DNA from 2 places in the Caballeronia zhejiangensis genome. Region 2 is predicted to be linked to the other one. Evidence: riboswitches for the same ligand, from Rfam matches in the RefSeq annotation. Region 2 holds a riboswitch; the other holds the start of a gene.
What was found. A riboswitch is a leader RNA that binds a small molecule or an ion and turns the genes downstream of it on or off. The one in region 2 is predicted to bind glycine.

Region 1 (5,830 bases), on a different replicon from region 2:
GAATCGTCGATCCGCGTGTTGGCCGCACCGGCGCTCGCGCAGACCGTCGTCGCCGATGCGGCGCTAGCGTTCGCGGCGATGCATCCGAACGTGAAGCTCTCCGTGCGATCCGACTACTCCGCGACCGCGGTCGCGAACATCGCGCTGATGGACGCGGATGTCGGCGTGCTCTATCACAGCGTCGCGCATCCGGCGATCCGCGAGATCGAACTGGCCTCGAGCCGGCTCGTGTGCGTGGGTCATCCCGACGTGCTCGACGACACCGCGCCAATCGATCTCGCGGCCTTCGACGGGCGTGAGATCCTCGGCCCCGACCCCGACGATCCGGTCGGCCGCCTGCTCAACAAGCGATTCGAGGAGCACGCGCTCGACGTGCGCACGACCCTCACGGCGCAGTCGTATCACTCGCTCATCGCGCTTGCCGCGCGCTCGCGGCTCGTCACGATCGTCGACGAATTCTCGGCGCTTTCCGCCCGCGCGTTCGGCCTGAACGTCGCGCCGCTCGCGCCGGAGATCGCGATTCCGGTCGTCGCAAGTCTCGCGATCAGCGGCGAGCGTTCGGCGCTCGTCAATCAGTTCGTGCAGATGTGCAAGAAAATCATGCGCGCGCAGATGAAGCCGCGCGCCGTTCAATCCTGAACCTTCCCGACACCCGAGCCATGACCATTCAGACCTTCAATCCGTCGCGCGCCACGCGCGGCATGGCGGTCGCGCCGCACTCGCTCGCCTCGCAGAGCGCGCTCGCCGTGCTGCGCGAAGGCGGCAACGCCGTCGAAGCGATGATCGCCGCTGCCGCGACCATCGCGGTCGTCTATCCGCACATGAACGGCATCGGCGGCGACGGCTTCTGGCTGGTCTCGCGGCCGGGCGCCGAACCCGTCGGCATCGAAGCGTGCGGCGCGGCGGCGGCGGCGGCGACGATCGAGCGGTATCGCGGGCTCGGGCTGGAGCGCATTCCGCATCGCGGGCCGCTTGCCGCGAATACGGTTGCGGGTACGGTATCGGGCTGGCATGCGGCGTTCGAGTGGTCGCGCACGACGCTGGGCGGACGGCTGCCGTTGTCGCGGCTGCTGGACGATGCAATCGACTATGCGACGCACGGCGTGCCCGTCACGGAAAGTCAGGCGCGCTGCATCGCCGCCAAGCGCGATGAACTCGAAAGCTTGCCCAGCTTCGCGGACACCTTCATGCCCGCGCCCTTGCAGGCTGGCGATCGCTTCACGCAGCCGCGCATGGCCGCGACGCTTACGCAACTCGTGCGCAACGGGCTCGACGATTTCTATCGCGGCGATCTCGCGCGCAGCATGGTGGCGGAATTGAGCGCGCTGGGAAGCCCGCTCGCGGCCGGCGATCTCGAACGTCACCACGCGCGGATCGTGACGCCGCTCGCCCTCGCCCATTCGCTCGGCACCGTCTACAACATGCCGCCGCCGACGCAAGGCATTGTGTCGCTCATCATCGTCGGATTGCTGGACCGTGTGCTGCGCGACGACATGGACCCGCTTGGCCCGGCGTATGTTCACGCGTGCGTCGAGGCGACGAAGCTCGCGTTCGCGATCCGCGATGCGCACGTCACCGATCCCGATCACATGGACGTCGATCCGCAGGCGCTGCTTGCGCCCGAACGTCTCGACGAGCTCGCCGCGCAAATCTCGATGGATCGCGCCGCGCCGTGGGGCAACGGCCTCGGCCCCGCCGACACGGTATGGCTCGGCGTCATCGACGGCGATGGCGTTGCCGTGAGCTTCATCCAGAGCATCTATCACGAGTTCGGCAGCGGGATCGTGCTGCCTTCGTCGGGCGTGAACTGGCAGAACCGCGGCTGCAGCTTTTCGCTCGACGCAGCCTCGCGCAATCCGCTGATGCCGGGACGCCGGCCGTTCCACACGCTGAATCCCGCGCTCGCGCGTTTCGCCGACGGTCGCGTGATGGTCTACGGCAACATGGGCGGCGACGGTCAGCCGCAATCGCAGAGCGCGGTGTTCACCCGAATCGCGCGGTACGGATGGAATCCGCAGACGGCCATCGATGCGCCGCGCTGGCTGCTCGGCCGGACATGGGGACAGGCGAGCGACTCGCTCAAGCTCGAAGCGCGCTTCGGCGAAGAGACCGCCGCTGCGCTCCGAAGCCTCGGCCACGAAGTCGATGTGCTGCTGCCCTACGACGAAACGATGGGCCATGCGGGCGCGATCATCCGTTATCCGAACGGATGTTTCGAAGGCGGACACGATCCGCGCAGCGACGGTGCGGCGATCGGCTGGTAACGCGCGTTCCCCGCTTGATGTTTCAAGCGGGGAACGCGCCGCTCAGAGCAGCGCTTCGCTGCGCGCCATGCTTGCCGACGGCGCAGCAGCGACCTGAACCGGTTTTCCCGGCCACTTCCGCAGCACGGCTTCCGCGACGAGTTCCGCCGTCGCCGCCGAAAGCGTCCATCCGAGATGCCCGTGCCCGGTGTTGTAGAACACGCCGGGACGCCTGCCCTGCCCGACCTTCGGCAGCATGCTCGGCAACATCGGGCGCAGGCCACTCCACGGAATCACGCGCGCGGTCGACACTTCAGGAAAGTAACGCCGCGTCCATTCGACCAACGGCGCGATGCGGTCCGCGCGGATGTCGCGGTTGAAGCCGTTCAGCTCCGCCGTGCCCGCCACGCGGAATCGATCCGCGCCGAGACGGCTCGTGACGATCTTCGCGCGGTCGTCGAGCAGGCTGACCCACGGCGCGTTCTCGCGGCTGCGCGCATCGTCGAGACAGACGGTGATCGAATAGCCTTTGACTGGATAAACGTTGACGTGATCGCCGGCCATCGAGGCGAACGCCCGGCTGCCCACGCCCGCGCAGATCACGATGCCGTCGAACTGAAGCACGCTTTCTTCGCCCGCCTGCTCGACCCTCAGCGCAATGCGGCCCGCCTCATCATCGAACGATTTCACCGACGTCTCATAGCGGAACTCGACGCCGTAACGCACGCATGCATCGGCGAGACCGCGCGTGAACTTGTGGATGTCGCCGGTCGAATCGGAGGGCGTGAAGAAGCCCGCATGAAAATTGCCCTTCAGCGTCGGCTCGATCGACGCGATTTCCTTAGCTGTTACCGCATGGCGCGCAAGGCCCGCGCCGTTGAGAATCTCGTTCACCTTCGACGCGGCCTCGAACTCCGTGCGGGTAGCGTAGAAATGCAGGATGCCGCGCCGCTCCAGATCGAAGTCGATGCGCTCCGTCTCCGCGATGCGGAACAGATGCTCGCGCGCCGCGAGCGCGAGGCGCACGGTCTCGGCCGTGTTGGCCCGATAGTTCGGAATCTGCCGCAGGAATTCGCCCATCCAGCTGTACTTGTGCCAGCCGGGGCGCGGATTCATCAGCAAGGGCGCGTCGCGCGTGAACATCCACTTGAGACCTTTCAGCACGGTCGCGCGGCTGTTCCAGACTTCCGCGTTGCTGGCGGAGAGTTGCCCGCCGTTGGCGAAGGAGGTTTCCATCGCGGCATAGCGATGACGTTCGAGCACGGTGACGCGAAGGCCGCGCTGCGCGAGGGCGTACGCGCTCGTGACGCCGGTGATCCCGGCGCCGATGATGGCGATTCGTGACATGACATGGTCCAGTTTTCGTTGAGCATCGCCGGCCGTCCATAGCCGGCACCGATGCCCCATCTGTCCATGTACCTGAGAGTTTCGCCCGCGCGCCGTGCATTGCTGCCGGCCGGGGCTCCCCTTCGGTGGGCGCGCATGGCGCCGCTCTCCAGATGTTCCGGCGCACACGGTCCTTTTTGCCTGAGAGTTTCCGGGGCGGTTGCTCCGTCGGCGTCGTCGCGGGGACGAGCTCTTCCGTGGCGCGTTGTCGAACACCTCGACGATACCCATCCGAAATGCGCGTGGCAAGCCTTTCTTTCCTTGGTCCTTCCCCCGGAATTTACTCTCGGAAAGACACGACTCGCCCGAATTTGAGAGGTTGGTCGGGGCTTCAGTGCCTGCATGACGCGCAGCCACTGTTTATATCTCTGTGGACGGCGCGTGTGGCGGGCTGTGGTTGCCGGAGTTTTTCACAATCGCACCTGCGCCCGTCATCGCGGCCCGGCGCCATGAGCAACCAATGAACGGCACGGTGATCGTTGACCTGCGCCCCTCCTCTGCCGCTCCACCGTTGCGATTTCGATGGCTGCTTCCAACGCTCGAGCTATCGCTGGCGACAATGCCGTTGCCAACCATCCAGGGAGCCGTCGCGCGACGGATCGCTACGGTTTTCCCAAAGGCGAAAAGCCAAGCGGCCTCACATCTTGCCGCGTCAGCGGTGAGGATCGACAAAGGTAGCCAGGCAGCCTCATCGGAACGCCGGCGCGCATGGCCGCTGCATTGCGTGCCATGGCTGCATGAAACATGTCCCGTGCAGCCTTTCGTCGTTTAACCTAAGTGGGAGCCGGCCGGATCTTCCTCCCGCTACGAATGAGAGACTTGCCATCGCCGCCTCCCGAAGCTCGGCGAGCAACTGAAAGGCGCGTCAAAGCGGCTGACTTCAACTATGGGCGGTCGGCGTGAGTTGCGCAATGTCGACGGGCTTGCCCGACGAGCGGATGACACGCATTACGATCCACGCCAAAAGATAGGCCGAACCACAGACGACGAACAGCACGTTGTAGCCTGCATTGATGTGGCCGAGCATCTTGAAATGGTCCAGCACTGCGCCAACAAGCAGCGGGAAAAGCGTCGCGCCCAACGCACCGGCCAAGCCACCAATCCCAACAACGGAACCGACTGCTGCCTTCGGGAACATGTCAGATGCGGTGGTGAAAAGGTTTGCCGACCATGCCTGGTGCGAGGCTGCCGCCAAACTCAACAGGCCAACCATCGCCCACATGTTGTCGATGAACGGCGAGAATGCGATCGGCATAACAAGGAACGCAAAGACAAGCATGGTAGTTTGTCGCGCCTTCGTCACAGACCAGCCGCGCTGAATCAGCTTGGACGAGATGAAACCACCGCCAATGCTACCTATTGAAGTTGCGACATATACCATCACCAGCGGAAGGCCGAGGTTCTTCAGATCGAGGTGAAAGCGCGAGTTGAAATACGACGGCAGCCAGAAGAGCATGAACCACCAAATCGGGTCGGTCAGCAGCTTACCGGCGAAGAAGGCCCATGTCGGACGCAGCTTGAGCAACGTGAACCAGCTTACCTTTTGGGTCGCGGGAGCAGAAGCCGAATCCTCGCTGATGTAGGTTAGTTCGGCTTCATTGATCTTGGCGTGCTTTGCCGGCACCTGATACATGAAGTACCAGAAGGCCAGCCAGATGAATCCCGTCATGCCGGTGATGAAGAACGCGGCCTCCCAGCCGTACGTTGCAGCCAGCCACGGCACGGTGGCCGGTGCCGCCACCGCTCCGATACTAGTGCCGGAAGTCAGGATTCCCACCGCAAGTGCCTGCTCTTTGCGCGGGAACCACTCCGACACGCTCTTCACTGCGCAGGGGAAGCTGCCAGATTCCGAGATGCCAAGCAGGGCGCGCATGACGCCAAAGCCCAGCGTGCTGCGCACGAGCGCATGCCCGCAGGCAGCGATACTCCAAACCAATACGCACACGCCGTAACCGATCTTGACGCCGAACTTATCGACCATCTTGCCAGAAAGCACCATGCCGATTGCATAGCAAGCCGTGAACACCATGACGATGTAGCTGTATTGCGTTTCGGTCCAGTTGAACGTGACGGCAAGCTCGGGCTTGAGCAGGCCCAGCACCTGACGGTCCAGGTAATTAATCGTGGTTGCGAAGAAAAGCAGCGCGCAGATGCGCCACCGAATAGATGTACGGTCCATGAGCGACTCCTGTCTCCTGAGG
Region 2 (5,830 bases):
ATTGCCGATCGCGACATCCGCGCCCCATTCGCCCGGCGGCGTGATGAGCGTCAGCGCGAGCAGATCCGCCGCGGCGACGACATGGCCGCCCGCCGCGTGGATCGCTTCGGCGAGCGCGCGATAGTCGCGCACATCGCCGTTCGCGCCCGGATATTGCAGCAGCACGCCGAATGCATTCGCGCTGGCGGCATCGGCGGCGGGACCGACCTTCACGTCGATGCCCGCCGGCTTCGCGCGCGTCTTCACGACTTCGATCGTCTGCGGCAGCACGTCGTCGGCAACGTAGAACACGTTCGACTTCGGCTTGCCGATGCGTTGCAGCAGCGTCATCGCTTCGGCGGCGGCGGTGGATTCGTCGAGCAGCGAGGCGTTGGCCATCGCGAGGCCAGTCAGGTCCATGACCATCTGCTGGAAATTGAGCAGCGCTTCGAGGCGCCCTTGCGAAATTTCCGGCTGATAGGGCGTGTATGCCGTGTACCACGCCGGATTTTCGAGCACGTTGCGCAGGATCACCGCCGGCGTGTGCGTGCCGTAGTAACCCTGGCCGATGTAAGTCCGGAACACCAGATTCTCGTCCGCCAGCTTGCGCAGATACGCGAGCGCTTCCGCCTCGCTTTTCGGCTGCGTGAACGCGCCGAGCGGCAGCGTGTCCTTGCGGCGGATCGATTCAGGAATCACCGCGTCGATGAACGCCGCGCGCGACGCGAAACCGAGCGCGTCGAGCATCGCGCGCTGGTCGGCATCATCGGGGCCGATGTGCCGCTCGGCGAATGCGTCGTGGCATTCGAGCGCGGCGAGTGACAGGGATGTGCGGTTCATCAGGCGATCCGGGTGTTCGAGCTTCATGTGAATTCCTGCGACGCGGCTCGCTCTTGTCTGCGCGAGCCGCCATCGTCATTGAGATGGGTTATTCGCCGATCGACTTGCCGTAGCCTTCGGCGTCGAGCAGCTTGTCGAGCGTGGCGTCGCCGGCCGGCTTGATCTTGAAGAGCCAGCTTTCGTACGGCGCGCCGTTGACCTGATCGGGCGCCGAAGTCAGCGCGTCGTTCGATGCGACGATCTCGCCCGACACCGGCGCGTAAATATCGGAAGCGGCCTTCACCGATTCGATCACCGCGATCGCGTCGCCCGCCGCAACGGTCTTGCCCGCCGCGGGCAGTTCGACGAACACGATGTCACCGAGCGCTTCCTGCGCGTGATCGGTGATGCCGACGGTCAGCGTGCCATCGGATTCGGTGCGGACCCATTCGTGCGATTCGGTGTATTTCAGATCGGCCGGGATGCTCATTGGATGCTCCTTGCGTGGTTCTTTCGTGAGGTTCTTGATCGGAGGAAACGGGCGCGACGGCTTCAGGAAAGCTCAACCAGAACCTTGCCGTTGCGCACGAACGGAAGTTTTACCACGCGCGCCGGCAGTTGCTTGTCGCGGATGACGACCTGCACCGTGTCGCCGACGGCAACACCCGTGGGCACGCGCGCGAACGCGATCGACTCCTGCATCGACGGCGAAAACGTGCCGCTCGTGATTTCGCCGTCGCCGCGTTCCGTGACGACTTTCTGATGCGCGCGCAGCACGCCGCCCGCCTTGCCGTTTTCCTTGATGAGCACGAGCCCGACGAAGTTCGCCTTCGAGCCGTGCGCTTCGAGCGCGCTGCGGCCGACGAAATCGCGCGGCGTCTTCAGATCGACGGTCCACGCGAGGCCGGCGTCGAGGGGCGAGACGTTCTCGTCCATGTCCTGGCCGTAGAGGTTCATGCCGGCTTCGAGGCGCAGCGTGTCGCGCGCGCCGAGGCCGGCGGGCTTCACGCCTGCGTCGCGCAAAGCGTTCCAGAGCGCTTCCACATGCGTCGCTGGCACGACGATCTCGAAACCGTCCTCGCCGGTGTAGCCGGTGCGCGCGAGCATCAGTTCGCCGAATTGCGTCGACGGGAAAACGACCGCGTTGAACGGCTTGATGTCCTGCGTCTGCGCGCGCGTGTCCGGCAGCACTTGCCAGGCTTTTTCGCGCGCGTTCGGACCTTGCACGGCGATGATCGCGAGGTCGCGACGCGGCGTGATGGAAAGGTTGAATTCGCCTTCGGCATTCAATTGACCGAACCAGGCGATGTCCTTCTCCGCCGTGCCCGCATTCACGACGACGCGAAAACTCGTTTCGGAGAAGTAGTAGACGATCAGATCGTCGATGACGCCGCCGTCGCCGTCGAGCAGGCAGGAATAGAGCGCTTTTCCGGGCGTCGTCAGCTTGTCGACGTTATTGGCGATCGCGTACTTGAAGAATTCGCGGACGGCCTCGCCTTCGAAATCGACGACGCGCATGTGCGAGACGTCGAACATGCCGGCGTCGGTACGCACCGCGCGGTGCTCGTCGATCTGCGAACCGTAGTTGACGGGCATGTCCCAGCCGCCGAAATCGACCATGCGCGCGTTGAGCGCGAGGTGAGCGGCGTGCAGCGGCGTGTGTTGAAGAGAAGTCATCGGGGCCTCGGTTCGCGAAACAAAAAAGGCCACGCAGCGCACTATTCGCCTGCCGGATGCGCCTTTCGTGCTGCGGGAAGCAGCGCGCAAGGCCCATGCCGCGAGCGGTTGCGATGCGTGACCCCTCTGTCCTCGGTACCTGAGAGATTGCGCGAACCGTGCACGGCTGTGCCGCGGTCCATCGCGCGCCCCTTCGGTGGGCAACTGGCTCAATGACGAAGCCGCTGCCGCTCTCCAGAGTGCGAGGAAACTCGTTCCTCGACGCGGTCGGTCCTTTTGCCTGAGAGTTTGCGGGTATGCCCCTTCGGCGGCGCGGTCTTTCTCGTTGCGATGAAAGGCCACGCGCTCTCCCGACGCGTGCGGCAGAATTTACGCGACCGAATTGGGGTTGTCAAACGGATTCGGACTTGCGCGATTGCGCTTTTCCGCAGATTCGAAACCGATGCAAACGCGCGAGCGTGTATCGACAAATCCGTCGTAGTTTGTTTCAGAAGCAGCGCTTTTTCGCAATGAAATTATGCGTACACTGTTCGGATCGCGTTGATTCCTCTTCGACGATCATGGCCACGATCACCATCAACGGCGTTACTTATACAGGCAACCATGTGTCGGTTCGCGGCGGCCGCGTGCTCGTCGACGGCAAGAACGTGAGCGCCGGCGAAGCGACGCGCATCACGCTCGAAGTGCACGGCGACCTTCAGGCGTTTCAGGCGGACAACTGCGATACGGTCGCGGTTCACGGCGCGGTCGGCGTCGTGTCGACCGTGTCGGGCAACGTGACTTGCGGCGATGTCGGCGGCGCGGTGTCGACGGTGTCGGGCAACGTGAACTGCGGCGACATCGCCGGCGAAGTGCGGACGACGTGCGGCAGCGTCAGCCGCCGCTAGGCGTCAGCCGCGCGCGAAGGGCACGCGCCGCCCTTCTTGCTCGCTCTGCATCGCGAGTTCGATGATCGTCATCGTGTCGACTGCGTCCTGCGGCGAAACCGGAAACGGCTTGCCATCCAGAATCGCCGCCGCCAGCGCACGATAAAACTCGACGTACGCGCCATCTCTCGTGGCGAATTCGTGACGCAGATCGAGATCGCCATCGACCTCGCGCAACGTGCCCGGCGGATTCTTCGCGAACTCCGGATTGCCCGGGCGCATCCCCGAACGCAACTGATCTTCCTGCGTATCGAGCCCGTTCTTCACATAACTGCCGCGCGTGCCGTGGATCGCGAAACGCGGCGGCTCCAGCGCCGCGAGCGCGCTCGCGTGCAGGATTACTTCCTTGTCGGCGTAACCGAGCACGAGATGCACGTAGTCCGGCGCGTGCGCGTGGTCGCGATGCGCCTTCACGAACGCCGTCACCGTTTGCGGCGCGCCGAAGAGCGTCAGCGCCTGATCGATCAGATGCGGCCCCAGATCGAACAGCAGGCCGCCGCCGCGCTCCGCTTCCTCGCGCCAGCGCTGCGGCACTTTCGGGCGGAAACGGTCGAAATGCGATTCGTAATGCGTGATGCGCCCGAGCCGTCCGCTTTCGATGAGCGCGCGCACCGTCATGAAATCGCCGTCCCAGCGACGGTTGTGAAACGGCGCGAACACGAGCCCTTTCTGCTGCGCGAGATCGGCGAGCGTGCGGGCGTCGCGCGACGAAAGCGTCACCGGTTTGTCGACGACCACGTGTTTGCCCGCCGACAGCGCCCGATGCGCGAGATCGAAGTGCGTGTCGTTCGGCGTCGCGACGACGACGCACTGGAGTTCGTCGATGGCGAGCAGCGCGTCGAAATCCGCGACGATCCGCGCGTTCGGATAATCGGCCTGCGCGCGCTCGGCCTGCGACGTGGCGATGGCCGTGACTTCGGCGCGGCCGCAGTGCTCGATGACGGGCGCGTGAAACGTCGCGCCGGCGAGGCCGTAGCCCATTACGCCGACTTTGAGTGCTGTGTCCATGCGGGCATCGTCCTGTCGTTGAATTGACCGGATATTGTGGCACGAACAGGGGCCGGAACCGCGCCGCCTCTATCGTCGCCTCTATCGTGTTAACATCGCGCTCTCCTTCGCGCAAGTCACAGCCAGGCGCGCCCAAACTCCAAAGCCAAAACGATGTCCGCTGGTCTGAACGCCGCGCAAAGCGAAGCCGTGCGCTATCTCGATGGTCCCTGTCTCGTGCTCGCCGGCGCGGGCAGCGGCAAGACGCGCGTCATCACGCAGAAGATCGCGCATCTGATCGAAGGGCGCGGCTTCGAGCCGAAGCACATCGCCGCGCTCACCTTCACGAACAAGGCCGCGCTCGAAATGCGGGAGCGCACGGCCAAGCTCCTCGAAGGCAAGACGCTCACGACGCCCGGCAAGGAAGGCCGCAAGATTCCCGTCAATCAGTTGACGATTTGCACGTTCCACTCGCTCGGCGTGCAGATCATGCGGCAGGAAGCGGAACACGTCGGACTCAAGCCGCAGTTCTCGATCATGGATTCCGACGATTGCTTCGGCATGGTTCAGGAACAGCTCGGCACGACGGACAAAGGCCTGATCCGCAAGATCCAGTCGATCATCTCGCTGTGGAAGAACGCGATGGTTTCGCCCGATCAGGCGTCCGTGCTCGCGAGCAACGAGGACGAGCATCAGGCGGCGATCGTCTATCGGAGTTACGCCGCGACGCTGCACGCGTATCAGGCGCTCGATTTCGACGATCTGATCCTGCGTCCCGCGCAGCTTTTCGCGGAGAACGAGCAGGTGCGCGACAAGTGGCAGAACCGCCTGCGCTATCTGCTGATCGACGAATATCAGGACACGAACGCGTGCCAGTATGAACTCGTGAAGCTGCTGGCCGGTCCGCGCGCCGCGTTCACGGCCGTCGGCGACGATGACCAGGCGATCTACGGCTGGCGCGGCGCGACCATCGAAAATCTCGCGCAGCTCGGCAAGGATTTCCCGAAGCTGCATGTCATCAAGCTGGAGCAGAACTATCGCTCGACGGTGCGGATTCTGACGGCGGCGAACAACGTCATCGCCAACAATCCGAAGCTGTTCGAGAAGAAGCTCTGGTCCGAGCACGGCATGGGCGACACGATCACCGTCACCGGCTGCAACGACGAAGAGCACGAGGCGGAATCCGTCGTGTTTCGCTTGTCGGCGCACAAGTTCGAGCGGCGCACGCAATTTCGCGATTACGCGATTCTCTATCGCGGCAACTTTCAGGCGCGCATCTTCGAACAGGTGTTGCGGCGGGAGCGCATTCCTTATGTGCTCTCGGGCGGGCAATCGTTCTTCGACAAGGCCGAGATCAAGGATCTGATCGCGTATCTGCGGCTGATCGCCAATCCCGACGACGATCCCGCTTTCATCCGCGCGATCACCACGCCGCGACGCGG

Region 1: linked by a shared signal. The riboswitch ahead of LDZ23_RS32695 (D-amino acid dehydrogenase) and the one ahead of gcvT (glycine cleavage system aminomethyltransferase GcvT) in region 2 are both predicted to bind glycine.

Annotation. Positions count from the first base shown of each region.
Region 1 is NZ_CP084287.1:638,033-643,862, reverse strand. It holds gene LDZ23_RS32705 (LysR family transcriptional regulator) at 1-639, shown strand, start outside; gene LDZ23_RS32700 (gamma-glutamyltransferase family protein) at 660-2,264, shown strand; gene LDZ23_RS32695 (D-amino acid dehydrogenase) at 2,307-3,590, opposite strand; glycine riboswitch at 3,648-3,745, opposite strand; glycine riboswitch at 3,748-3,837, opposite strand; gene LDZ23_RS32690 (MFS transporter) at 4,510-5,808, opposite strand.
Region 2 is NZ_CP084283.1:2,840,216-2,846,045, forward strand. It holds gene gcvP (aminomethyl-transferring glycine dehydrogenase) at 1-846, opposite strand, end outside; gene gcvH (glycine cleavage system protein GcvH) at 908-1,288, opposite strand; gene gcvT (glycine cleavage system aminomethyltransferase GcvT) at 1,351-2,475, opposite strand; glycine riboswitch at 2,592-2,723, opposite strand; glycine riboswitch at 2,733-2,838, opposite strand; gene LDZ23_RS13675 (hypothetical protein) at 3,036-3,362, shown strand; gene LDZ23_RS13680 (oxidoreductase) at 3,366-4,409, opposite strand; gene LDZ23_RS13685 (UvrD-helicase domain-containing protein) at 4,563-5,830, shown strand, end outside.